2 regions of the Faecalibacterium sp. Marseille-Q4896 genome follow, and region 1 is predicted to be linked to the other one. Evidence: a T-box and tRNA genes for the amino acid it is inferred to sense, from the RefSeq annotation. Region 1 holds a T-box; the other holds one or more tRNA genes.
What was found. A T-box is a leader RNA that pairs with one kind of tRNA and senses whether it is charged. The one in region 1 lies ahead of metG (methionine--tRNA ligase), so its partner is inferred to be a tRNA-Met.

Region 1 (11,399 bases):
CGGGTGCCGCGCACCGGCTCCGGTGCCATGTAGGGGCAGTCGGTCTCTAGTACGATGCTTTCCAGCGGCAGGGCGCTGATGGCTTTTGCCGCCCGCTTGGCACCCTTGAAGGTGCACGCCCCGCCAAAACCGATGAACAGTCCCTGCTTTGCCAGCCACACTGCATCGTCGGCACTGCCGGAATAGCAGTGGACGATGCCCTTGGGCTGGTATTTTTTGAGCAGGGCGTAAACGTCGGCGTGGGCGTTGCGGTCGTGCACGATGATGGGCTTGTCCAGTTCCAGCGCCAGCCGGATGTGTGCCTCAAACATGGCCAGCTGGGCATCCTTGGGCACAGGCCAGTGGTAGTCCAGCCCGCACTCCCCCACAGCTACCACCTTGGGGTCCTCGTAATACGGGGCCAGAGCGCGCATCTCTGCGGCCCAGTCCCCGCCGTACACCGAGACCGTAGGAGCCGGGCCTTCCTCGCCGCAGTCGGCGGCGGGCAGCAGGCTTTCCGGATGGATGCCAACAGCTGCCACCACCCACGGGTAGCGGTGCGCCAGCTCCATCACCCGGGGTGCATCCCCGGAGTGGGTGGCCTGTTCACACACGCCCACCACGCCTTTGCCGGGCAGGCTGCCCAGCAGGAAATCGCGGTCTGCGTCAAAAGCGCGGGCACTGTAGTGCGCGTGGGTGTCAAAAATGGGGCCGGTCATTTGCCCTCCTTTTTGGCGGGGGCCTTGTTCACCAGCCAGATGCCCACACACACGAACACCAGAGCCGCCAGATACTGCCAGCGGAACAGGGGTTCGCCGTTGAGCACGGCGCTCAGCAGTACGTTGACCACCGGGTTCACGAAGCCAAAGATGGCAATGCGGCTGACCGGGTTGTTCTTCATCAGCAGGGCCCACAGCACATAGCCTGCCCCGCAGATGAAGGCCAGATACAGCATGACCACCACCGCCAGTGCGCTCTGCACATGGAGACTGCCGCCCAGCACAGTGCCCAGCACGAACAGTGCCAGACCGCCCACGAACAGGTTGATGAAGCAGACGGCAAAGCTGTCTGCTTTTTTGGTCACGGATTTGTTCCACGGGCCGGACAGGGTAAAGATGATGGTAGCGGCCATCATGCAGAACACGCCCCAGCCGCTGCCGCTGCCGTGGTTTCCCAGCGTGCCGATGAGCACGCCTGCAAAGCCGATGACACAGCCCAGCGTTTTGGCAGGGGTCATGCGGTCGGCGTTGCCGTAGATGAAATGGGCAAAGATCACGCCCAGAAAGCTCTGGGTGCTGTTCAGGATGCCGCCAAAGGCACCCGTGAGCATGGCAACAGCGATGTAATAGAATGCGTACTGGATCGTGGTCTGCCACAGGCCCAGAGCACAGCACTCCGCTGCCACTTTGCCGTGGGGAAACTTGGGCAGGCGGCTCTGCAACAGAACACTGCCCAGAAGCACCAGAAAGCTGCCCAGCATGAACCGCACACCGGCAAAGCAGAAGATGGAGGCGGTGTTGCTGGTCTCAATGGAGAACAGCCGGTAGCCCAGCTTGATGAAGGGGAAGGCCGAGCCCCACAGCACATTGCAGAAGATGGCCAGCAGCACGGCGAACACCGGCGTGCCGAAGATCTTATCCAGCCATTCCGCGCGGGAAAGCGTTTTGTTTTCCTGCATGGCGGCTCAGTGGATGCGGCTGCCTACGGGGGTGTCGTCGCCGTAGAAAGCGATGGAGCAGCCGCCGTCGGCGGTATCAGCAGCAAAGATCATGCCCTCGCTGACATACTTGCCCTTCATCATGGGGCGAGGTGCCAGATTGCACACAATGCCGATCTTCTTACCGATCAGGTCTTCCGGCTTGAACCACTTTGCAATGCCGGAAAGGATGCAGCGCTCCCGCTCGCCGTCAAACACGGTCAGGTGCAGCAGCTTCTTGCTTTCCTTCAGGTTCTCGCAGGCGCGCACTTCGGCCACGCGCAGTTCCACCTTGCAGAAGGTGTCAAAGTCGATCTCTTCCTCGTGGGTAAAGTCCACGGTGCTCTCCTCGGCGGGGGCGGCAGCCTTCTTCTCAGCTTCAGCCTTGGCCTTGTTGGCAGCTTCGGCAGCGGCCTTGCGCTTCTCGTCCTCTTCCTTCAGGTGGGCAATTTCCTTTGCCACATCGATGCGGGGGAACAGTGCCTCGCCCTTGTGCACAGTGTAGGTCTCCTGTACGCCGTAGGTGGTCTTGGTCAGGTCCAGAGCAGATGCGTCCAGACCCAGCTGTTCCATCATCTTGGGTGCGGTGGTGGGCAGGTATGCGTTCAGCAGGATGCCGCACACGCGCAGTGCCTCGCACAGGTGGTACAGAACGCTCTCCAGACGGGCCTTGTTGGCCTCGTCCTTGGCCAGTGCCCAGGGAGCGGTCTCGTCGATGTACTTGTTGGCGCGCTGGATGACCGCAAAGATCTCCATCAGGGCCTGCGGGATGGTCAGGCTGTCCATGTCGGCCGTGACCTTGGCGGTCAGCTCGTTGACCATGGTCTCCAGCTCGGTGTCAATGGCTTCGGTACCGGCCACATTGTGCACGGTGCCGCCGAAGTACTTCTCGCACATAGCGACCGTGCGGCTGAGCAGGTTGCCCAAATCGTTCGCCAAATCGCTGTTGATGCGGGTGATCAGGGCTTCGTTGGTGAACATGCCATCGTTGCCAAAGGGAATCTCACGCAGCAGGAAGTAGCGGATGGCATCCACGCCGTAGCGGTCGCACAGGATCACGGGATCCACCACGTTGCCCACGGACTTGGACATCTTGCCGCCGTTCATCAGCAGCCAGCCGTGGCCGAACACCCGTTTGGGCAGGGGCAGATCCAGAGCCATCAGCATGGCGGGCCACAGAATGGTGTGGAAACGCAGGATCTCCTTGCCCACCATGTGAAGGTCGGCGGGCCAGAACTTGTCGTAGTCGTGATATTTTTCGTTACCGTAGCCCAGCGCGGAGATATAGTTGCTCAGGGCATCCACCCACACATACATGGTGTGCTTGGGGTCGAAGGGCACGGGGATGCCCCACTTCACGGAGGTGCGGGACACGCAGGTGTCCTGCAAGCCCTGCTTGATGAAGGCAATCATCTCGTTCTTGCGGCTCTCAGGCTGGATGAACTGGGGGTTCTCCTCGTAGAGCTTCAGCAGGCGGTCGGCATACTTGCTGGTCTTGAAGAAGTAGGCTTCCTCGTGTGCGTCGTACACTTCGCGGCCGCAGTCGGGGCACTTGCCGTCCACCAGCTGGCTGTCGGTCCAGAAGCTCTCGCAGGGCTTGCAGTAGTGGCCGATGTACTCGCCCTTGTAGATGTCGCCCTGCTCATACAGCTTGGTGAAAATTTTCTGGCAGGACTCCATGTGGTAGTCGTCGGTGGTGCGGATGAAGCGGTCGTAGCTGACGTCCAGCAGCTTCCACAGATCCTTGACAGTGGCTACGATCTTGTCCACATACTCCTTGGGGGTCACACCGGCATCGGCAGCCTTGTCCTGAATTTTCTGGCCGTGCTCATCGGTGCCGGTCAGGAACATGACGTCATAGCCCTGCATCCGCTTGAAGCGTGCCAGTGCGTCGCAGGCGACAGTGGTATAGCTGTGGCCGATGTGCAGTTTGTCGCTGGGGTAGTAGATGGGAGTGGTGATGTAGAATGTCTTGTGCTCACTCATAGGTTGATACTCTTCCTTTCCTGATTTGGCGGGGAACGAAAAAAGCCCTCATCCTGCCGGACTGAGCCGGACAAGGACGAGAGCCTGAAACTTTCGTGGTACCACCTTGCTTCGCCGCACCCTTGCGGGCGCAGCCTTTTGCCGGGCCAAAAAGCACGGCGCAGCGCGGTAACGGGCGCACCCGTCGCAGGCTCAATTTTCACCTGCGCAGCTCCGAGACCATCTTCGGCATCGCGCGGCCTGCCCGGTTCCATCCTTCGGGCTTTCTGTCAGGCGCAGACGGTGCGTACTCTTCTCTTCACAGCCAATTTACATTGTTATGTCTATAATACGCAAAAACGGTGGGTTTGTCAACATTAAATCTCGTAATCCAGACAGAACCGTGCCTTGGTGTAGGGCCGCACCTTGCCGTCGGCCACAGCCACATGGGCGGGATGGACGGAGTAGCCCTTGAGGGCCTCGGCGCTTTCAAAGGTGGTGTCCAGCATCAGGTCGGCGGTGGAAGAGGGGAGACCGTTGATGTTGACATGCACTTCCACAAGGCCCGGAATTTTGCCTGCCAGACCTTCCAGCCCCTCTTTGATGCCTGCCTTGACGGCGGCTTTTTCGGCATCGGACAGCTCGTCCTTCAGCTGCCACAGGATCACATGCTTGACCATAATAAAAAAACCTCCTGCGTTTTTTTCTCATTGTAACAGGGTGAGAAAAAATCCGCAAGAGGAAAGCTGCAAAGTATTATTGGGGTGCGAACAGCAGAACCACCAGAAGCACGGCACAGAGCACCGAAAGTCCGATGCCCTCCAGCCGGGTCAATTTGATGTACTCTTCTGTGGGCTCAGGTACCTGCGTGTACCGCCCACGGTCATGCAGGGCAATGGCATCCTCCGGCTGCAGCGCCATAAAAATGCCGAACCCGATGCCGAAAAGTGCGGCTAAGATCGCACAGATGACTTCCATAGCAACCCCTCACTTTTTGGTTTTGTCGCTCCTACTCAGGGCATAGCACAGATACGAGATCAGCAGGGCAGTGCACAACACGAGCGCTGCCACCATCAAAATGGAGTGCAGCGGCTCGACCTTTGGCAGAAAAATGTTGACCAGCAAGAACGCGCCGCCGATGGTCGAAGCAATGCCGTAAAACTTGCGGAAGTGTTTCTTTTCGTCCTCGGTGCTCCATCCGGTGCCGGTGCCATTGTACAGATCCCGGATGCCGCGGTACAAAAACAGCACACCCAGCGCGGCGTTCAGCCAATCCCAGCCCGAAAGATTCAAATTCATAGTGGCTCCTTTCCGGCTGTCAATCCGCACTATGGTTCCAGCTTTCGTAAGCGACAAGATAAAGAAGGTCTCCCACAATGGCGATGCCGAAGATGATACGGTAGAGCAGCGATGTAACAGGTGTGAAGGCTAAGATCAGAAAGGCGATGCTGTTGAGCATGTAAAACACGCCGTTCTTTTTCTGCCAGAAGGCGCGGTACTCCGGGTCACGATTATACTGGTTGAACGGCAGATTGATGAACGGGTCTTTGCCTTGAAGATCCCGAATGCCGGAGATGAACCAGATAACGGTCAGCACAAGGTTGAACAGAGTGGAAACCGAAACGAACGACTCCATGAAATGAACCTCCCATCTTTTTCCACAGTATACCACAGAAAAGTGCAAAAACACAAGGACGGTATTCAACCGCGCAGCATAAAATTTGCACAAATCGGGCGTTGACTGTTGGTGAAAACAGCACAAAATAAAACCAGCCGGACGAGGCGGTTGCAAGCCCTCGTCCGGCTGGATACTTACTTCTTCGGAGTCATAAGCCTCTTCTCCTTGTGGTTCCTCATTTTCGGAGTAAACGTTTCATAGGGTGACTCTCCTTAGAAACTACTGGAAACTGAGAATCTATTTCAAGGGGACTGATTACTTAGTACATTGGATTGACCCTTCTCTTAACTGATGGAGTGCGGCACCGAGATTCGGAAGATGAATTTCATATTACCACATTCTTTCGAGTTAGATTCGCCAGGGGCAAACTACTTAGTACATTGGTAGAACTCCTTTTTTGCTATTCAAATAATGTTCTCCGTACAAAAGATACCTTCATAGGAATCATCTCCGGCGGATCTATTTGAATCGCTGGGGGTTAAGTTTATCGACAGGTTGTCGTGTAATCGCATTTTTGATGCTCAAGACTGGCTCATTTTTGTTGTGTTTTTATACGGGGGAAACATCCCGTCTGTGGTGAGCCTCTATTTTGCTTCTCAGCGAATCCCGACAGCCTGTCCCTGCTGTGCGGGTTCCATATCGACCATCGGTCTCGCTCCTTTCTGCTTCAAGTCAGCGGGATTAGCTCTCTCTTGAGCTTCTGCTGTACTTCTCTGGTTTCTGGCTTTATTATACATATTCCTGATTGATTTGTCTATTCGCAGAGTGCACAAGGATATAAATATAAAATTGTGCAGTTCTTGAAAAACAGCAGATGGAACGTGCAAAATGCCGCTTTCTGTGCGGTGTGCCCGGGCAATCGGGCCCTTTGGGGAGGAACTCTGTGCCCTGCAGGGAGGGCTGACGAGGAAGTCAACAGCAAAGCTGCCCAGAAGTTCCGGGCCGTTTGTGGAGGATTTTGCGCAAAACGGGAGAAAGTGTCCACAGGGTATTATGCGTCAGATCGATTTGTGCTAAAATAGCGTCAATGAATGGTAGTCGCCGCCGCCCCGCGAGATGAAAGTTTCGCGGGGCGGCTTTTTTGCGGCAAAAATTTAGACACAAAAGAAACGGAGAATCAAAATGTCTAAAACTTTACCGGAACGTATCTTCTTTACCATTGTCATGGCTGCAATTATGGTCTATGGCATGATCGTTTACAATGTGGCGCTGAACACAGGCGGTGTCACCAATGCCAACTTTGTTATGGCTCTGCACGAGATGCCGATCATGGTTCCCATTGCCTGCGTGCTGGAATTTTTCGTGGTGGAGAAACTGGCCACCGGATTGGCGTTTATGTTCATGCGGCCCACAGATCGTCCGCAGTTCATCACCTATGCCATCTCGCTGATGATCGTGTGCATCATGTGCCCGGTGATGAGCCTGATCGCAACGGTGCTGTTTAAAGAACCCGGCTTTGGCACTTGGGTGCATACATGGGGCTGCAATATGCCCATGGCCCTGTGCTGGCAGATGCTGTACTGCGGGCCGCTTGCCCGTGCCATCTTCCGGCTGGTGTTCCGCCGCGGCGCAAAACAGGCGGACTGACAGATTTTAGATATGCAGTTATAATAAATATGTATAGGAGCGGGTGTAATACCGGACGAGACGCCTATACGAATTTTATATATCGGGCATATAAAGTATGTACAATGGGGCATTTTTGATGGAAATATTCCCCGGAATGCCCTGAAAAAGCCATTGAAACCTAAGAATTGGCTAAGAAATTTGTGGAAAAAGTACATGTGAAGAACGTTTTATTGGACAAGATGCACAACTTTTTTTGTATATCAATGCAGTAGAACCACCTAAAATGTAGAATGTGCACAAAGCCACTTGCCAATTTTCGTCAATCGTACTATCATACACAACGAAAAAAGACGAAGTGACCCGTGCAGGAGGGAGGGTGTGACCGGACAGAGCCGAACACCTTCCTTACTTTTTTCACAAAGCTGCGCCTTTTCTTCGAGCGATAAGAAGGACGCTGCGCCGCCGGGGCGGTGCGGCGGTCTTACCCCCGGAACCCTATTCTTCAGGAAGGAGGAAAAACAATTGAATAATCTGACCAAAGCATTGATGGAAGAGCTGACCGTCGAATACGTCAAGGTCGGCCCGCTGCAGATCCCGGAATCCGTGGTCATCAGCTGGGTGATCCTGGCCATCGTTACCATCGGCTCGATCCTGCTTACCAGAAACCTGAAGGTGGACCACATCAGCAAGCGTCAGGCCGTGCTGGAAATGGCCTACCTCGCAGGCACCAATTTCTTTGAAGGTCTGCTGGGCGAAAAGGGCAGGCGCTATGTGCCTTACCTGATGACCGTGGCCATCTACATCGCCTTCAGCAACCTGATTGGCGTGTTCGGTGTCAAGCCCCCCACGAAGGATCTGGACGTGACCGCAGCGCTGGCGCTGATGAGCATCATCCTGATCGAGGGTGCAGGCATCCGTGCACGCGGCGGCGTGGGCTTCCTCAAGAGTCTGTCTGCCCCCACTCCGGTCATGACCCCTATGAACATCCTCGAGATCGCCATCCGCCCCACCAGCCTGTGCATGCGACTGTTCGGCAACGTGCTGGGTGCATTCGTCATCATGGAGCTGATCAAGCTCGTGGTGCCTGTGTTCGTCCCGGCGGTGTTCAGCCTGTATTTTGACCTGTTCGATGGTCTGATCCAGACCTACGTGTTCGTGTTCCTGACTTCACTGTTCATGAAAGAGACCATGGGCGGAGAAGACTGATCCATTGATATTTACTGAATTTAAAAGGAGATTATTACTATGAATGGTTTGATTGCTCTGGGCGCTGGCATTGCAGCGCTGACCGGCATTGGCGGCGGTATCGGCATCGGCATCGCAACGGGAAGGCAACGGAGGCAATCTCCCGTCAGCCCGAGGCATCCGGCAAGATCCAGACCAACCTGCTGCTGGGCGCTGCTCTGGCAGAAGGTACTGCAATTTTCGGCTTCGTCGTTGCACTGCTGATCATCCTGTTCCTGGGTCAGTAACGGAGGCGCAGACGAATGCTGAAGTTGGATATTAACCTGCTGTGGACCGTCGTGAACGTCCTCGTCATGTATGCGGTGCTGCGCAAGTTCCTGTTCAAGCCTGTTCAGGACGTGATCGCAAAGCGCCAGCAGATGGTGGACGCAAACCTGGCCGATGCGGAGACCTCCAAGAAGGAAGCCGCAGAGACCATGAACGCCGCACAGGAAAAACTGCGCAATGTGGACAATGAGGCCGCTGCCCGCCGCGAAGCCTACGAAAAGCAGGCTGAGGTCGAAAAGCAGCAGCTGCTGGCAGATGCCCGCAAGCAGGCAGACGCCATCGTGGCCGCCGGCAAGGCGAGCGCCGAGGCCGAACGCCAGAGCAAGCTGCGGGAAGCCGATGCCCAGACCACGGCACTGGCCCGTGCGATGTGCGAGAAGCTGCTGGCCCGCAATCTGACCGCCCAGGACGACGCACGTCTGCTGGACGATCTGCTGGAGAAAGCAGGTGCAGGCAATGGCAACTGAATTCAGTCGTGAATTTTTTGCGGACAACCGCATCGTCAAGGCCGAGCTGCGCAGCGCCCGCAAGCCCCGGGAAGAGGAGCTGAACCGGATCCGCGCCGAGGTACGCAAGCTGTATGATGCCACCGAGGTCATCCTGAACGTGACGGTGGACGAGAGCCTGCTGTCCGGCTATGTCCTGCAGGTGGGCGACCGCGTGTTCGATAACTCCGGCCGTCATCAGCTGGACAAGATGATGGAGGGTAAGCCCTCGCTGGCTACCCTCAAGACCCGCATTGAGGACTACAAGCCCGCCGAGACCTCTGCCGAGGGCGGTGTGGTCATCTCCTCTGCCGACGGCATCGTGCACGTCGAGGGCATGAACCGCGCCGTGTACGGCGAGATCGTCACCTTCGACAACGGTGCCAAGGGTATGGTGGAGAGCGTGGACCCCGAACAGCTGGGCATCATGCTGTTCGACGGAGCTGAGACCGTCGGTGTGGGCACCATGGTGACCCGCAGCGGCAAGCGTGCCGGCATCCCGGTGGGCGATGCCTTCCTGGGCCGTGTCATCAGCCCGCTGGGCGAGCCCATCGATGGCAAGGGCCCCATTGAAGCTGTGGGCTACAACCCCATCGAAAAGCAGGCCCCCGGCATTCTGGAACGTCAGAGCGTGGATACCCCGCTCCACACCGGCATCCTCGCCATCGATTCCATGTTCCCCATCGGCCGCGGCCAGCGTGAGCTGATCATCGGCGACCGCCAGACCGGCAAGACCTCCATCGCCACGGACGCCATCCTGAACCAGAAAAACACCGGTGTGCTGTGCATTTATGTGGCCATCGGCCAGAAGGCTTCTTCCATTGCCCGCGTGGCAGGCGATCTGCAGAAGCACGGTGCCATGAGCTACACCACCATCGTGGCGGCTACTGCTTCGGATTCCGCTCCCCTGCAGTACATCGCACCCTATGCCGGCACCGCACTGGCCGAGTACTTCATGAGTCAGGGCAAGAGCGTGCTGATCGTTTACGACGATCTGTCCAAGCATGCAGTGGCCTACCGTGCCATTTCTCTGCTGCTGCGCCGCTCTCCGGGCCGTGAGGCTTACCCCGGCGATGTGTTCTATCTGCACTCCCGTCTGCTGGAGCGCTCCTGCCGGATGCGCGACGATCTGGGCGGCGGTTCCATCACCGCACTGCCTATCGTAGAGACGCAGGCAGGCGACGTTTCGGCCTACATCCCCACCAATGTCATTTCCATCACCGATGGTCAGATCTTCCTCGAGAGCGCCCTGTTCAATGCAGGCAACCGCCCGGCCGTCAATGTGGGTCTGTCGGTGTCCCGTGTGGGCGGCGCTGCCCAGACCAAGGCCATGAAAAAGGCCAACGCCAACCTGCGTATCGAGCTGGCACAGTACAAGGATATGGAGTCCTTTGCACAGTTCAGCTCGGATCTGGACGCGGAGACCCGCCGCCAGCTGGATCACGGCAAGGCTCTGATGGAAATGCTCAAGCAGCCGCTGTATCAGCCCAAGTCCGACGCCGAGCAGGTGGTCACGCTGGTGCTGGCTTCCCACGGCGTGCTGGACGAACTGCCCACTGCCGAGCTGCGCGCCAAAACTTCCGCATTTGTGCGTCAGTTCCGCGCGGATGTGTCCGGTACGATGGATAAGATCACCGCCACCGGCAAGCTGGAACCTGAAATGGTCGATGCCATCCTGAACGCCTGGAAAGCTTATGCGGGAGGCGACAGCCATGCCGTCCAGTAAGCTGCTGAAGGAGCGCATCGAGAGCATTCAGGACACCATGAAGATCACGAACGCCATGTACCTGATCTCCTCGTCCAAGCTGCGCAAGGCACGTAAGAACTACCAGAATGTATCGCCCTACTTCAACCGTATGCGCGATACCATTTCCCGCGTGGTGCCCCACCTGCCGGAAGAGCCGGTGCATCCGTTCTTCCACGAGCGTAATATCGCAAACCCCAAGCGGGCCTACATTGTGCTGACGGCAGATAAGGGCATGGCAGGCGCTTACAACCAGAACATCATCAAGTTCCTCAAGGAAAATGCGGATGAGAACGACCGGTTCTATGTGATCGGCCAGACCGGCTACCGCGCCCTGTACCACAAGGACCCGCGGCTGGTGGAGGATTTCCACTACGGTGCCACGGAGCCTACGCTGCAGCGTGCCCGCGATATCACGATGGACGCCATCGATGATTTCAAGACCGGCAAGCTGGATGAGATCTATCTCATCTATACCCGCATCGAGAATGCATTGACCAGCGAGCCCACCATGGTGCGTCTGCTGCCGCTGGACCGCGCCCATCTGCAGCCTGCCCCCAAGGGTCTGGGCGATCCGAAGGGCGATGTGGAGATGTTCCCGTCTGCATGGACGGTGTTTGAACAAATCGCGCCCATTTATATGCACGGCATGATCTTTGGTGCCATGACCGAGAGCTTCTGCGCAGAGCAGAGCGCCCGCATGACTGCCATGGATTCCGCCACCAAGAACGCCAACGATATGATCCGGGAGCTGCAACTGGAATACAACCG
Region 2 (11,399 bases), on a different contig from region 1:
ACCAGCATGGCATCCACGTTCACTGCGCCGAAGTCGTTTTCCAGAATGCAGACATTGTGGCCCTGTGCCACCAGATACCGGACATACCGACGCAGAAAGGTGGTTTTGCCTGCGCCCAGAAAGCCGGTGATAAGGTCTACCTGTACCATAATAAAAAAGCACCTCCTGTGCTGTTGTTTGCCCGGTTCCAGTATACCGCAGCAAACTGTAATACGCCAGTGGCAGATGCAAAAAGCCCCGCATTTCTGCGGGACTTTTTATGTTCGTATTCAGCCGCTGTCGGATGCAGAGCTGTACTCGGCAATGACCTTGCGGGCGGCAGGTGCCATTTTGGCCGGTACGGCGGCAGGTTTTGCAAGGAAGTAGCCCTGCAGCGCATCCGCGCCCAGCTCGATGACCTTGCGCAGCTCGGCGGCGGTCTCCACGCCCTCGGCAATGATCTGCATGCTGCGCGGGTGGGCGAAGGTCTCCAGCGATTTGAAGAAGGTCAGCCGCTCGATTTCATACAGTGCGCCCTGCTCCTGCGCCAGCTTCATGATGGTAGCGGGTGAGCGCAGCGCTTCCATATCGGAGCGCATCAGGGCTTCGTAGGCCATCACCTTGCGGGCGCTGCTGCCGCAGCCCACGCAGCCAAGGGCCAGCGCCGCGGCGCACAGCCCGGACACGACCGCTTTGAGATATTTTTTCATCGATTTTCTCCCCTGAGGGCGCTCACGCAGCAGGACGTTCCGGCTACCATATCACCCGATTATACCTAGTTTATCATACCATCTTTTTCCGGGTGCGTAACCAAAATCCGGCAAAAACCTTCACGATCACAAGAAAGCGGAAGAACTTTCCACCCATCGGAATAAAAAGCACAGCCCTTCCCATTGACTGGGAAAAGCTGTGCTTTGCTGCTGTTATTCGTTTTTTTTGCCGGGACGGTGGACACAGTGATCTGCTCATAATCCGCACTGTGTGCAAGATAAACGCTCAGGTCACCGGTGTTGGTGGTCTCCATGCCGTCCAGCTTTGTGCAGGCGCAAAGGCCAAAGGCCAGCACATCCATGCCGGCAGCAGCGCCCTGCCAGAATTTATCCTCGCAGCCAGGCTTTGCCCAGCGCCGCGGCAGATACTGCACAAAGCCCACAGCCGTCAACAGTTCATCCGCCTCGGCCAGCTGGGCCTCGGCAGCGGCATCGTCCAGCATATCCCTGCCCGCGCAGCGCTGCAGGATGACATGGCACACCGGGCGGCGTGTGGCCTCCAGCACCGAGTGACGGAAGCCGTAGCGGGAGACGTTCTTTTTGCCGTACAGCAGGATAAAGCCCATGCTGTTGCGGCTGTCCGCCCGCAGGAAGCCATGGGTGATGTAGGGCATCTTCTGGCCTTCGGGCATCATGTCCAGATAGCCCACGGAGCCGTGGCGGGTGATGGTCTCATTGAAGAAGCGCTTGCCGTCGTTGCCAAAGATGGGCCAGATACCGCCGAAGGGGAAGGACGGACGGCTGTTGATGTCGGCTGCCTGACCTGCACGGGGGCCTGCCTCCATGGTAGCGCCTGCCCACATCATCATGCGGATGCCGGAGCCATCACGGCCCATGGAAGAAACGTTGTTCACATCGGTGCGGGCCTTGTGGGCAGCTACCATTTCAACGGCGAGTGGGTGTAAATTTTTGATACAGTAAGAGGGGCTGCTGCACTTTCGGCTAAAACGATGTGCAGCAGCCCCTTCTTCGTATCGGATCCAGACAACAAAAAAGCGTTCTGAGAGATCTCAGAACGCTTGGTGGTTGCGGGGGCCGGATTTGAACCAACGACCTTCGGGTTATGAGCCCGACGAGCTACCAGACTGCTCCACCCCGCGATATTTACTTTGTGCTCTCAGCGGTTCTCGCTGACTGCTCAAGTATAATACCACAAGGGCGGGCGGATGTCAAGTATTTTTTTGATTTATTTTTTCTTCTTTTTCCAAACCACGAACCCTGCGCAGGCGGCGGCTGCGATCACCACCACCGGCCATGCACCGGCAAGGGCAACGATGACCTGCTGCAGGCCACCCACAAAGTTCTGCCAGCCAGCGGAAAGGGCGCTGACAAAGCGGCTGCCGAAGCCCTCGCTGGGCGGCGAGTAGGTGCTCACCTCGCTCAGGCTCACGTACACGGTGCACTCTTCCACCTGATCGTTGTACCAGTCCATCTGGCTCTGCCAGCTCTCGATCTGGCTCTGCACATCCGTCAGGCTGGACTCGATCTCAAGCAGGTCGGAGAGGTTGTCGGCCTGCTGCTGCAGCTGCTGCAGGCGGGTTCGCTGGTTCTTGAGATTCTCAAGCCGGGTCTCCACGTCCATGTACTGGGCGGTCACGTCGTCGGCCTGCTGGTTTTTGTAGGTCACGTTGCCTGCTTCGGCCACGGCGGCAAGAAAGTTCTCGTAGTTCTGCTGCGGCACCCGGTAGGTCAGGCTGACACTGCGGCTGTCACCGGCATCCGAGTATTCACTGCTGGATTCCAGATAGCCGCCCGCTTCAGCAAGGGCAGCATCCAGCGCAGCGCGGGCTGCGTCGTAGTCCTTGCTTTCCAGGCTGAGGTTCGCGGTGTAGATGATCTTTGCGTGGTCGGTGCTGTGGGCCGCTGCTGCCGCATCGTCCTCCGAATAAACAGCGGTGCCGTTGTCTGCGCCGCTTTCCAGCGCCATGGTGTTCAGACTGTAATCGGCTGCCATGGGGCTGTCCACAGCGGCGCGGTCCGCGCCGCCTGCCGCCATCCCCGCCGCAGTACTGTCCGCAGAATAATAGACCGCCGGACTGCTGCTCTTTGCGCCAAGGCCGATTTGTCCGGTGGCAAAAGCACCATAGCCTACCACGCACACAGCAAGGCAGGCCGCCAGTGCGCCCACCCGCTTTGCGGGGAAGCGGATCAGTTTCTTCTTCGGCTGCACCGGGGCGGACTGGGCCGGTACCGGTGCGTCGGTTTTCATCATGGGCTGGGCCTTTTCTTCTTCGGTCAGCTGGTCGGTCATGGCCAGCAGCTTTGCCTTCAGATCGTCCGGGGCGTAGAGGTCGTCCGTCTCCATCTTGTACTCATACCACCTCATCTTCGATTTCCTCCTTCAGCATCGTATGTAACTGCGCCCGGGCACGCCGCAGCCAGCTCAGCACCGTGTTGGACGGTGCGCCCATCATCCGGCCGATTTCCGCCGCCGTGTACCCCTCGTAGTAATGCAGATAGATGGCATTGCGGTAGTTTTCCGGCAGGGCGCGCACTGCGTCCAGCACACTGCCGTCCTCAAACGCATCGGGCGCGGGCAGGTTCTCGTCCAGCTCGGTGTCCTTCTGATGGGCTGCGCGGGTCAGGTCCCGGCAGCGGTTGATGGCCACCCGCAGCAGCCACGCCTTGAGGTGCTCCTCACTCTCAAACGTACCATTATAATGCAGGAGCTTCTCGTAGACATCCTGCACCACGTCCTCGGCATCGGCTGTGCATCGGCTGTTGTGTATGGCAGCGCGGTAAACAGCATCGCTGTATTTCTGCACTGCCAGCGTAAATACTTCGTTTCTGGTCAGCTGTCCCATAGTTTCAAGCTCTCCTTTACCGCCTGTACAGGGCTGGTGGAATTCGTGTTCCACGGGGGACATTCACCCTATACACGGCTGAACGCCCCCGAAGATTGCATTGCTGGAAAAATTTATGAAAATCACCTTTTATATACTCTCTGCAGCAGGGCCACCCGTTCTGCAAGGAAGGTCTCGGCCTTCGGATGGTGCAGCCAGCGCTTGTTCGCCGCTGTGCCAGCCAGCTTTCTGCCCAGCGCTGCCGGGTCGGTATCGGCCTGCATCACATCCTGCATGGTCAGCTGCAGCGTCAGCGCCGCAGGGGTGTCCGGCAGCGGCGGCAGCGGGTCCTCCCACACAAAGGGCGGCAGCAGCTGCACCGCCACCGTGGCGCGGGTGCACTCCTCGGTGAGCAGCAGGGCTGCAGGCGTGCCGTCCGGCTGGACGTGCAGGGTGCTGTACAGCAGCTGCAGACTGCCCTCGGCCAGCAGGCGGATATCCCCCTCCCGCCCGGTAGGCGAAAGGCTCAAATATTCCCGCGCCTCGTCCAGATAGATGTGCCGGGCCGGTGCCTGCACGCGGGCATACAGCGCAGGCAGCGCAAAGCGGCCCGCTTTGTCCAGTGCGTGCTGCAAAAGCAGGTAGAACTCGGTCAGTGGGTAGGCCGGGTCCGGCTGCGGCATCCCGAAATCGGGGCGCGATACGTGTCCTCCACCCATAGGGAACCTCCTTGACAAATAACGCTGATGCGGTATAATAAATACAGAAGGGGCGCTGACTGCAAGGGTCAGCTTTCCATCCCGCTTGTCAAAAAGATTGACCGCACAGTTTGGAAGCAGGGCGGTCAATCTTTTTTGTTATCATCGTCTTTCTTCTGGGAAAACTTTGCCACGACCTCAATGGTCAGGCGGATCACATCCACGATCAGGCTCAACAGTGTGAGAATGAACGTGAGCAATGCGAGAGTCTCCAAAAGAGTCATCCGACATCCCTCCCTTCGCCTTCAAGGCTCCGGGCAGGGCACTTGCAAAAAAGTTTCCTCCCGGAACCTCTGCTTCATCCTAAGTAGAAAACTAGATAAGAAGAATCAGCGATAACGGGACAGAAAGCATGACCACCAACTTTGCAATCAGCGCCTTATTGACAGTATATCACATTTCCCGACTCGACACAATGTGTTTTGTCCCCCGGTCAGTGTGCCGGGAGTTTTTATTGTAAACCCCCTCGAAACTTTATTGTTGACCATCTGTCTCCCGCTGCGCTATACTCGAGCACAGATGCCTTGTAAATTTTTAACAGAGGGGAATTCTATTCTATGAAAAACAAAAAACTGACCACCTATCAGATGGCTGTCACTGCGCTGATGGCCGCCGCGCTGTGCGTGCTTGGCCCGCTGAGCGTGCCCATCGGGGCCATTCCCATTTCGCTGTCAAACTTTGTCATCTGCCTGACCGCATGGCTGCTGGGGCCCAAGTTCGGCACCCTGAGCGTGGCGGTGTACCTGCTCATCGGCCTTGTGGGCGTGCCGGTGTTCTCCGGCTACGGCGCGGGCATTGCCAAGCTGGCAGGCCCCACCGGCGGCTATCTGGTGGGCTACCTGCTGCTGGCCTTCATCGGCGGTCTGTTCATCGAAAAGAGCAAGGGCCAGCCGGTGATCTCCGGCATCGGCCTTGTGCTGGGCGATGCCGCCTGCTACGTACTGGGCACCGCATGGTTCGTGTTCCAGATGCAGTGCGAGCTGGGCTATGCGCTTTCGGTGTGCGTGTACCCGTTCATTGTGCTGGACCTCGCCAAGATCGTGGTGAGCTGCATCGTGGGTGCACTGCTGCGCAAGCGTCTGGTACAGGCTGGCGTGCTGAAGCTGAAGGAAGCCTAACAGGCAAAGCAAAAGGGAGACTGCAAACGCAGCCTCCCTTTTTTATTTGTGATCCGTTATTTTACATAGCCAAGGGTCGCAGCCATCACGGCCTTGATGGTGTGCATTCGGTTCTCGGCTTCGTCAAACACGATGCTCTGGGGGCCTTCAAACACTTCATCGGTCACTTCCATGGCATCGCGGCCAAAGCGCTCGCCCATCTCCTTGCCCACGGTGGTCTTGTGGTCGTGGAAGGCGGGCAGGCAGTGCATGAACACAGCGTGCGGGCCTGCAATTTCCATCAGCTGCTGGTTGATCTGGTAGGCGGCAAGGTCGTTGATGCGCTCAGCCCACACCTCCACCGGCTCACCCATGGACACCCACACATCGGTGTACAGCACGTCGGCACCCTTGGCGGCCTTGGCGGGGTCCTCCTCAAAGGTGAGGGTGGCACCGGTCTCGGCAGCGATCTTCTGGCACTCGGCCACGAGGGCAGCGTCCGGCTGGTACTTCTTGGGTGCACAGGCGGTGAAGTTCAGGCCCATCTTGGCGCAGCCCACCATCAGGCTGTTGCCCATGTTGTAGCGGGCATCGCCGAAGTAAACGAAGTTGATGCCCTTCAGGTGACCAAAGTGCTCCCGGATGGTGAGGAAGTCGGCCAGGATCTGGGTGGGATGGAACTCGTTGGTCAGGCCGTTCCACACCGGCACACCGGCGTAGTGGGCAAGGTCTTCCACGATCTGCTGGCCATAGCCGCGGTACTCGATGCCGTCGAACATGCGGCCCAGCACACGGGCAGTGTCGGCAATGGACTCCTTCTTGCCGATCTGGCTGCCGGACGGGTCAAGGTAGGTCACTTCCATGCCCAGATCGTGGGCAGCGACCTCGAAGCTGCAGCGGGTGCGGGTGGAGGTCTTTTCAAAGATCAGGGCGATGTTCTTGCCTGCCAGCTGGTCATTGTGGCGGATGCCGGCCTTCTTTTTTGCCTTCAGGTCTGCGGCAAGGTCCAGCAGTTCTTCGATCTCGGCAGGGGTGTAGTCCAATAGCTTCAAAAAGCTGCGGTTCTTCAGACTCATTGTATATTTCCCTCTCTATGCAAGCATTGTTGAATATTTATTCGAGATATAGCTCTATTATAATGATATCCTGTAAAAATTGCAATACCCTGTCGGATATGTTATACTAATCGTGCTGCCCTTCTCCATTTTGGCAACAGAAGGGAGGTGAGCCGGATGATCGACATTTTTACCAACTTTATCGTGGCTGTCGCAGCGCAGGTAGCTGCAACCTACCTGTGCAAGTGGCTTGAGAGTCACAGAAAGGGCAAGTAAGCACAAAGAACCCCCGCGGAGCTGCAACTCTGCGGGGGTTCGCTTTTTGTGAGCCGGTGATCTAACCTTACCAACTTTCTATCTTTAGTATATGCAATCCGGCGCAAAAGTCAAGATGCTATGAAAAAATTCACACTTTACAGCTCCAGCTCGGCCTTCCGTCCGGTGGACTGATAGGCAGTCAGCTTCACGCCGGCTTTTTTGAACATGAACCGCGCCGCCACGCTGGAATCGCTGTCGTGGTACTTGTCGCCGTAGTACACCACCTCGGCAATGCCCGACTGGATGATGGCCTTGGTGCACTCGTTGCAGGGGAACAGCGTCACGTACACCCGCGCACCTTTCAGGTTATTGTGGGCGCTGTTGAGGATGGCGTTCAGCTCGGCGTGGCACACGTACATATACTTGGTGTCCAGCGGTGCGCCCTCCCGCTCCCAGGGCATCTCGTCGTCGCTGCAGCCAATGGGCATACCGTTGTAGCCCAAGGACAGAATTTTGTTTTCCGAGCTGACGATGCACGCGCCCACCTGACTGTTGGGGTCCTTGGAGCGCATGGCCGTGAGCAGCGCAATGCCCATGAAATATTCATCCCAGTTGATGTAATCGGTACGTTTCATTTCGGTATGCTCCTTGTGCCTTTATTCTGCCTTTTATTATAGCGTATCGCTGTGGATTTTACAATAAACTTTGGCACTGCCGTGCAACTTGCACAAAACCTTGCCCCGAAGTTTGGCGCTTGATTCGTCAGAATTTTCAAACGAAATATTTAAAAATCATTTTGAGTGTGGTATTATCTTTGTAAAATATGCCACAAAAGCGGAGAGAATGCTCCGTGCGGCGGAAATGAGGGAAAAACCGATATGAAATACGCAAGCAACAACATCCGCAATATCCTGATTGCCGGTCATGCCGGCAGCGGCAAGACCACGCTCACCGAGGCGCTGGTCTATTTTTCGGGCGCTGCCGAGCGTATGGGCCGTGTTGAGGACGGCACTACTGTTTCGGACTTTGACCCCGAGGAAGCAAAGCGCAAGGCCAGCCTGTCTGCATCGGTCGTCCCCGTGGAGTACGAGGGCATCAAGTACAACCTGATCGATGCGCCGGGCCTGTTCGACTTCGAGGCCGGTGAGTACGAGGGCATCCGTGCCGCCGAGAGCGTGCTGGTGGTGGTGTCCGGCCGCAGCGGCGTGACTGTGGGTGCGGAAAAGGCGTTCCAGCTGGCCCGCAAGAATGGCAAGGCTACCATGGTGTTCGTCTCCAAGTGCGATCTGGAGAATGCCAACTACTTCAAGATCCTTGAGGATATGAAGATCAAGTTCGGCTCCACCGTCTGCCCCTGCGTGGTGCCCGCCAAGTTGGACGACGGCACCCCCGTGTACATCAACCTGTTCAGCCAGAAGGCCTTCAAGTACGAGGGCGGCAAGCAGATCCAGGTGGACCTGCCGGACATCGGCCACCGTTTTCAGGGCCTGATTGAGGCCATGAGCGAAGCCATTGCCGAGACCGACGATGAGCTGATGGAAAAGTTCTTCGGCGGCGAAGCCTTCACCACCGAAGAGATCGTGGAAGGCATGCGCAAGGGCGTCAAGGACGGCCTGATCACCCCCGTGTTCTGCGGCAGCGCCGTGAACCAGCAGGCGCTGGATATGCTGCTGTTCAACATGCACAAGCTGCTGCCCAGCCCGGAGCACGAAGCCAGCACGCTGGCCGAGGATGCCGCCGGCGAGCCGGTGGAACTGCACTGCACCGTTGACGAGCCTACCGCCGCCTACGTGTTCAAGACCGTGGCCGACCCGTTCGTGGGCAAGCTGAGCTACCTGCGCGTGGTCAGCGGCAAGGTGACTGCAGGCGAACCCCTCACCAACGCCCGCACCGGCGATGTGGAGAAGATCTCCAAGCCCCTCACCGTCATTGGCAAAAAGCAGGTGGACTCCGACGGCATCATTGCCGGTGACATCGGCGCAGTGGCAAAGCTGGTGAGCGCCAAGACCGGCGACACCCTGTGCGACGCTGAGCGCGTGGTCAAGCTGCCCGCCCCCGTGTTCCCCAAGCCCAGCCTGTTCATGGCCGTCACTGTGGCCAAGAAGGGCGACGAGGGCAAGATCAGCAGCGCGCTGGCCCGCCTGATGGAAGAAGACCCCACCCTGAGCTACGAGAACAACGCCGAGACCCATCAGCAGGTGATCGGCGGTCTGGGCGAGCAGCATCTGGACGTGGTGAAGGCCAAGCTCAAGAACAAGTTCGGCGTGGAGATCGGGCTGGAAGCACCCCGCATCGCCTACCGCGAGTCCATCCGCAAGGCCTGCCAGAAGCAGGGCCGTCATAAGAAGCAGACCGGCGGTCACGGCCAGTTCGGTGATGTTATCATCAACTTCGAGCCCTGCGACAGCGAGCAGGTCGTGTTTGAGGAGAAGGTGTTCGGCGGCAGCGTGCCCAAGAACTTCTTCCCGGCTGTTGAAAAGGGCGTGCGCCTTGCCGCCGAAAAGGGCGTGCTGGCAGGCTACCCCGTGGTGGGCCTGAAAGCCACCCTGCTGGACGGCAGCTACCACCCGGTGGACAGCTCCGAGATGGCCTTTATTATGGCCGCAAAGCTGGCTTACAAGGCCGCTATGCCGGAGGCCGGCCCGGTCATTCTGGAACCCATCCACACCCTGAAGGCTCATGTGCCAAACGACAACACCGGCGATATCATGGGCGATGTGACCAAGCGCCGCGGCCGCGTGCTGGGCATGGAGCCGGACGATGACGGCTTGCAGACCATCATCGCTGAAGTGCCGCTGGCAGAGCTTGCAAACTTTACCACCTTCATCCGGCAGACCACGCAGGGCCGCGGCTGGTTCACCACCGAGTTTGCCCGCTACGAGGTTCTGCCCGAGATGCTGGTGCCTGCCGTTGTGGAGCAGGCCAAGAAGCTGGGCAATCTGGACGAGAGCGCAGACGATTAAACGGCAACCGTCAACTTCCCCAGTCTGCTGCGCAGCCAGCCCCCTCACCGAGGGAGCTGGCAGGACCGTCAGGTTCTGGCTGAAGGAGTTCTCACCGAAATACGACATCACCCCGACCCCCGTTGACACTTTCCCTCTGTCAGCGGGGGTTTTTGCGGGCAAAAAGCCCCCTCGGAGTAGGAGCTCCGGGAGGGCTTTTTTGTTGTATTGTGCCAAAACCTGTGTTATACTGGTGGCGCTGCCCTTCTCCATTCTGGGAGCAGAAGGAGGTGAGCTGCATGGCCCCAATTTTAACCAACATTATCGTAGCTGTCGTAGCGCAGGTGATAGCCGACCGCCTGTGCAAGTGGCTTGACAGCTATCGCAAGGGCAAGTAAGCACAAACCCCCTCGGAGTAGCCGCTCCGAGGGGGTTGTTTTTTGTGAGCTGATGGCAATTATCTTAACCAACATTTTGCCTACTTCTAGTATATGCACCTTGGCGCAAAAGTCAAGGATATACGAGAAAATTTACAATTTACGCTGCCTTGGGGAATGCCTTATTCCAGGTTTCGATCACGTTGAACTTCGGTGTCCAGCCTTCGGGCTTGAAGGTGTCTGCGCTCTTGGCCTCCATGATGCCCTGCTCCGCTTTCCCTCTGTCGGCGGGGATTTTTGTTGTTATTTTTCTCAGATCCTCTAAAATCTCTGCCATTTTTAGGCATCCTTCCAATCTTGTCTAAAATCCTTGATTTCTGTTGGGGGGGGTAGAATAAAGATTGGTGAATCTTTTTTGTCCACGATCCGCGCAGACAAGATCCACCCGCAAAAGTCGTATCAAGGAGGAATTTATATGAAAAAGCGACTTATCAGCCTGCTGCTGGCATTCAGCATGGCACTGACATTTCTGCCTGTCGGGGCAGTCTCTGCATTTGCGGCGGAGACGGGCGATACATTTAACTTTAACGGTCTTACATACGAGATAACAAGTGACACAACCGCCAAAGTCAAAGGACCCGAAGCAACCACCTTATTGACCCAAGTAACTATTCCAGAAAAAGCAACAAATTCCTTGAATGGAGAATCCTACACTGTAACAGCCATTGCGGATAAAGCTTTTCGCAACACAAGATTTAACGGCGAAATCACATCCATCACACTTCCCGATAGTTTGAAGGAAATCGGTGATTTCGCTTTCTTTTCTTGCTTCAAACTCGAAGGCATCAATCTTCCCGATGGGCTTACTAAAATCGGGTATCAAGCTTTTCAGAACTGTTATAGTTTAACAGAAATCACCATTCCAAGCAGTGTAACTACTATGGGTTCACATGTGTTCAACCGCTGTACCGGACTAAAAGAAGTTACCTTTGAAAAGAATTCGCAGCTAAGCGCGCTTCCTGATGCAACCTTTGCCAACTGTATAAGTCTGGAGTCTTTTACCCTTCCCAATGGATTCGCTTCCATCGGCGAAAATGCTTTTTATAAATGCGGAAATCTCACCACATTAAACATCTCGGATGATGTTACTGAAATCAAAAAAGATGCTTTTATTGATTGCGCAAAGTTCAACACTATCAATTATGACGGTACCAAATACTCTTGGAACGCTCTACTAAAAAGCGGCAGCGTAGATAACACAGTTTTGGAAAAAATTCAAGCGGACGGCTTCACCGTGAATTACTGGGTACAGCCTTTGGTCGTCAGCGGCGGCATTTTCACAGTAGATGGCGATCCTGTAGTTGGCGATACAGCTATTGT

Region 2: it has a tRNA-Met gene. The T-box ahead of metG (methionine--tRNA ligase) is inferred to sense a tRNA for this amino acid. The anticodon was not compared.

The regions. Positions count from the first base shown of each region.
Region 1 covers NZ_JAFREG010000003.1:284,458-295,856, reverse strand. Annotated here, with positions in the region: gene J3348_RS07630 (TatD family hydrolase) at 1-698, opposite strand, end outside; gene J3348_RS07625 (EamA family transporter) at 695-1,657, opposite strand; gene metG (methionine--tRNA ligase) at 1,664-3,661, opposite strand; T-box leader at 3,731-3,972, opposite strand; gene J3348_RS07615 (Dabb family protein) at 4,018-4,320, opposite strand; gene J3348_RS07610 (hypothetical protein) at 4,397-4,618, opposite strand; gene J3348_RS07605 (hypothetical protein) at 4,628-4,939, opposite strand; gene J3348_RS07600 (hypothetical protein) at 4,959-5,276, opposite strand; gene J3348_RS07595 (hypothetical protein) at 6,441-6,905, shown strand; gene J3348_RS07590 (F0F1 ATP synthase subunit A) at 7,410-8,093, shown strand; partial or broken gene atpE (ATP synthase F0 subunit C) at 8,133-8,359, shown strand; gene J3348_RS07580 (ATP synthase F0 subunit B) at 8,375-8,866, shown strand; gene atpA (F0F1 ATP synthase subunit alpha) at 8,856-10,610, shown strand; gene atpG (ATP synthase F1 subunit gamma) at 10,597-11,399, shown strand, end outside.
Region 2 covers NZ_JAFREG010000002.1:194,899-206,297, forward strand. Annotated here, with positions in the region: gene J3348_RS04830 (GTP-binding protein) at 1-149, opposite strand, end outside; gene J3348_RS04835 (EAL domain-containing protein) at 270-689, opposite strand; gene J3348_RS04840 (hypothetical protein) at 755-1,603, opposite strand; tRNA gene J3348_RS04845 (tRNA-Met) at 1,773-1,849, opposite strand; gene J3348_RS04850 (DUF4349 domain-containing protein) at 1,936-3,075, opposite strand; gene J3348_RS04855 (sigma-70 family RNA polymerase sigma factor) at 3,062-3,553, opposite strand; gene J3348_RS04860 (hypothetical protein) at 3,676-4,251, opposite strand; gene J3348_RS04865 (hypothetical protein) at 4,377-4,514, opposite strand; gene J3348_RS04870 (biotin transporter BioY) at 4,848-5,408, shown strand; gene argF (ornithine carbamoyltransferase) at 5,465-6,463, opposite strand; gene J3348_RS04880 (dCMP deaminase family protein) at 6,856-7,335, opposite strand; gene J3348_RS04885 (elongation factor G) at 7,579-9,663, shown strand; gene J3348_RS04890 (hypothetical protein) at 10,180-10,356, opposite strand; gene J3348_RS04895 (leucine-rich repeat domain-containing protein) at 10,495-11,399, shown strand, end outside.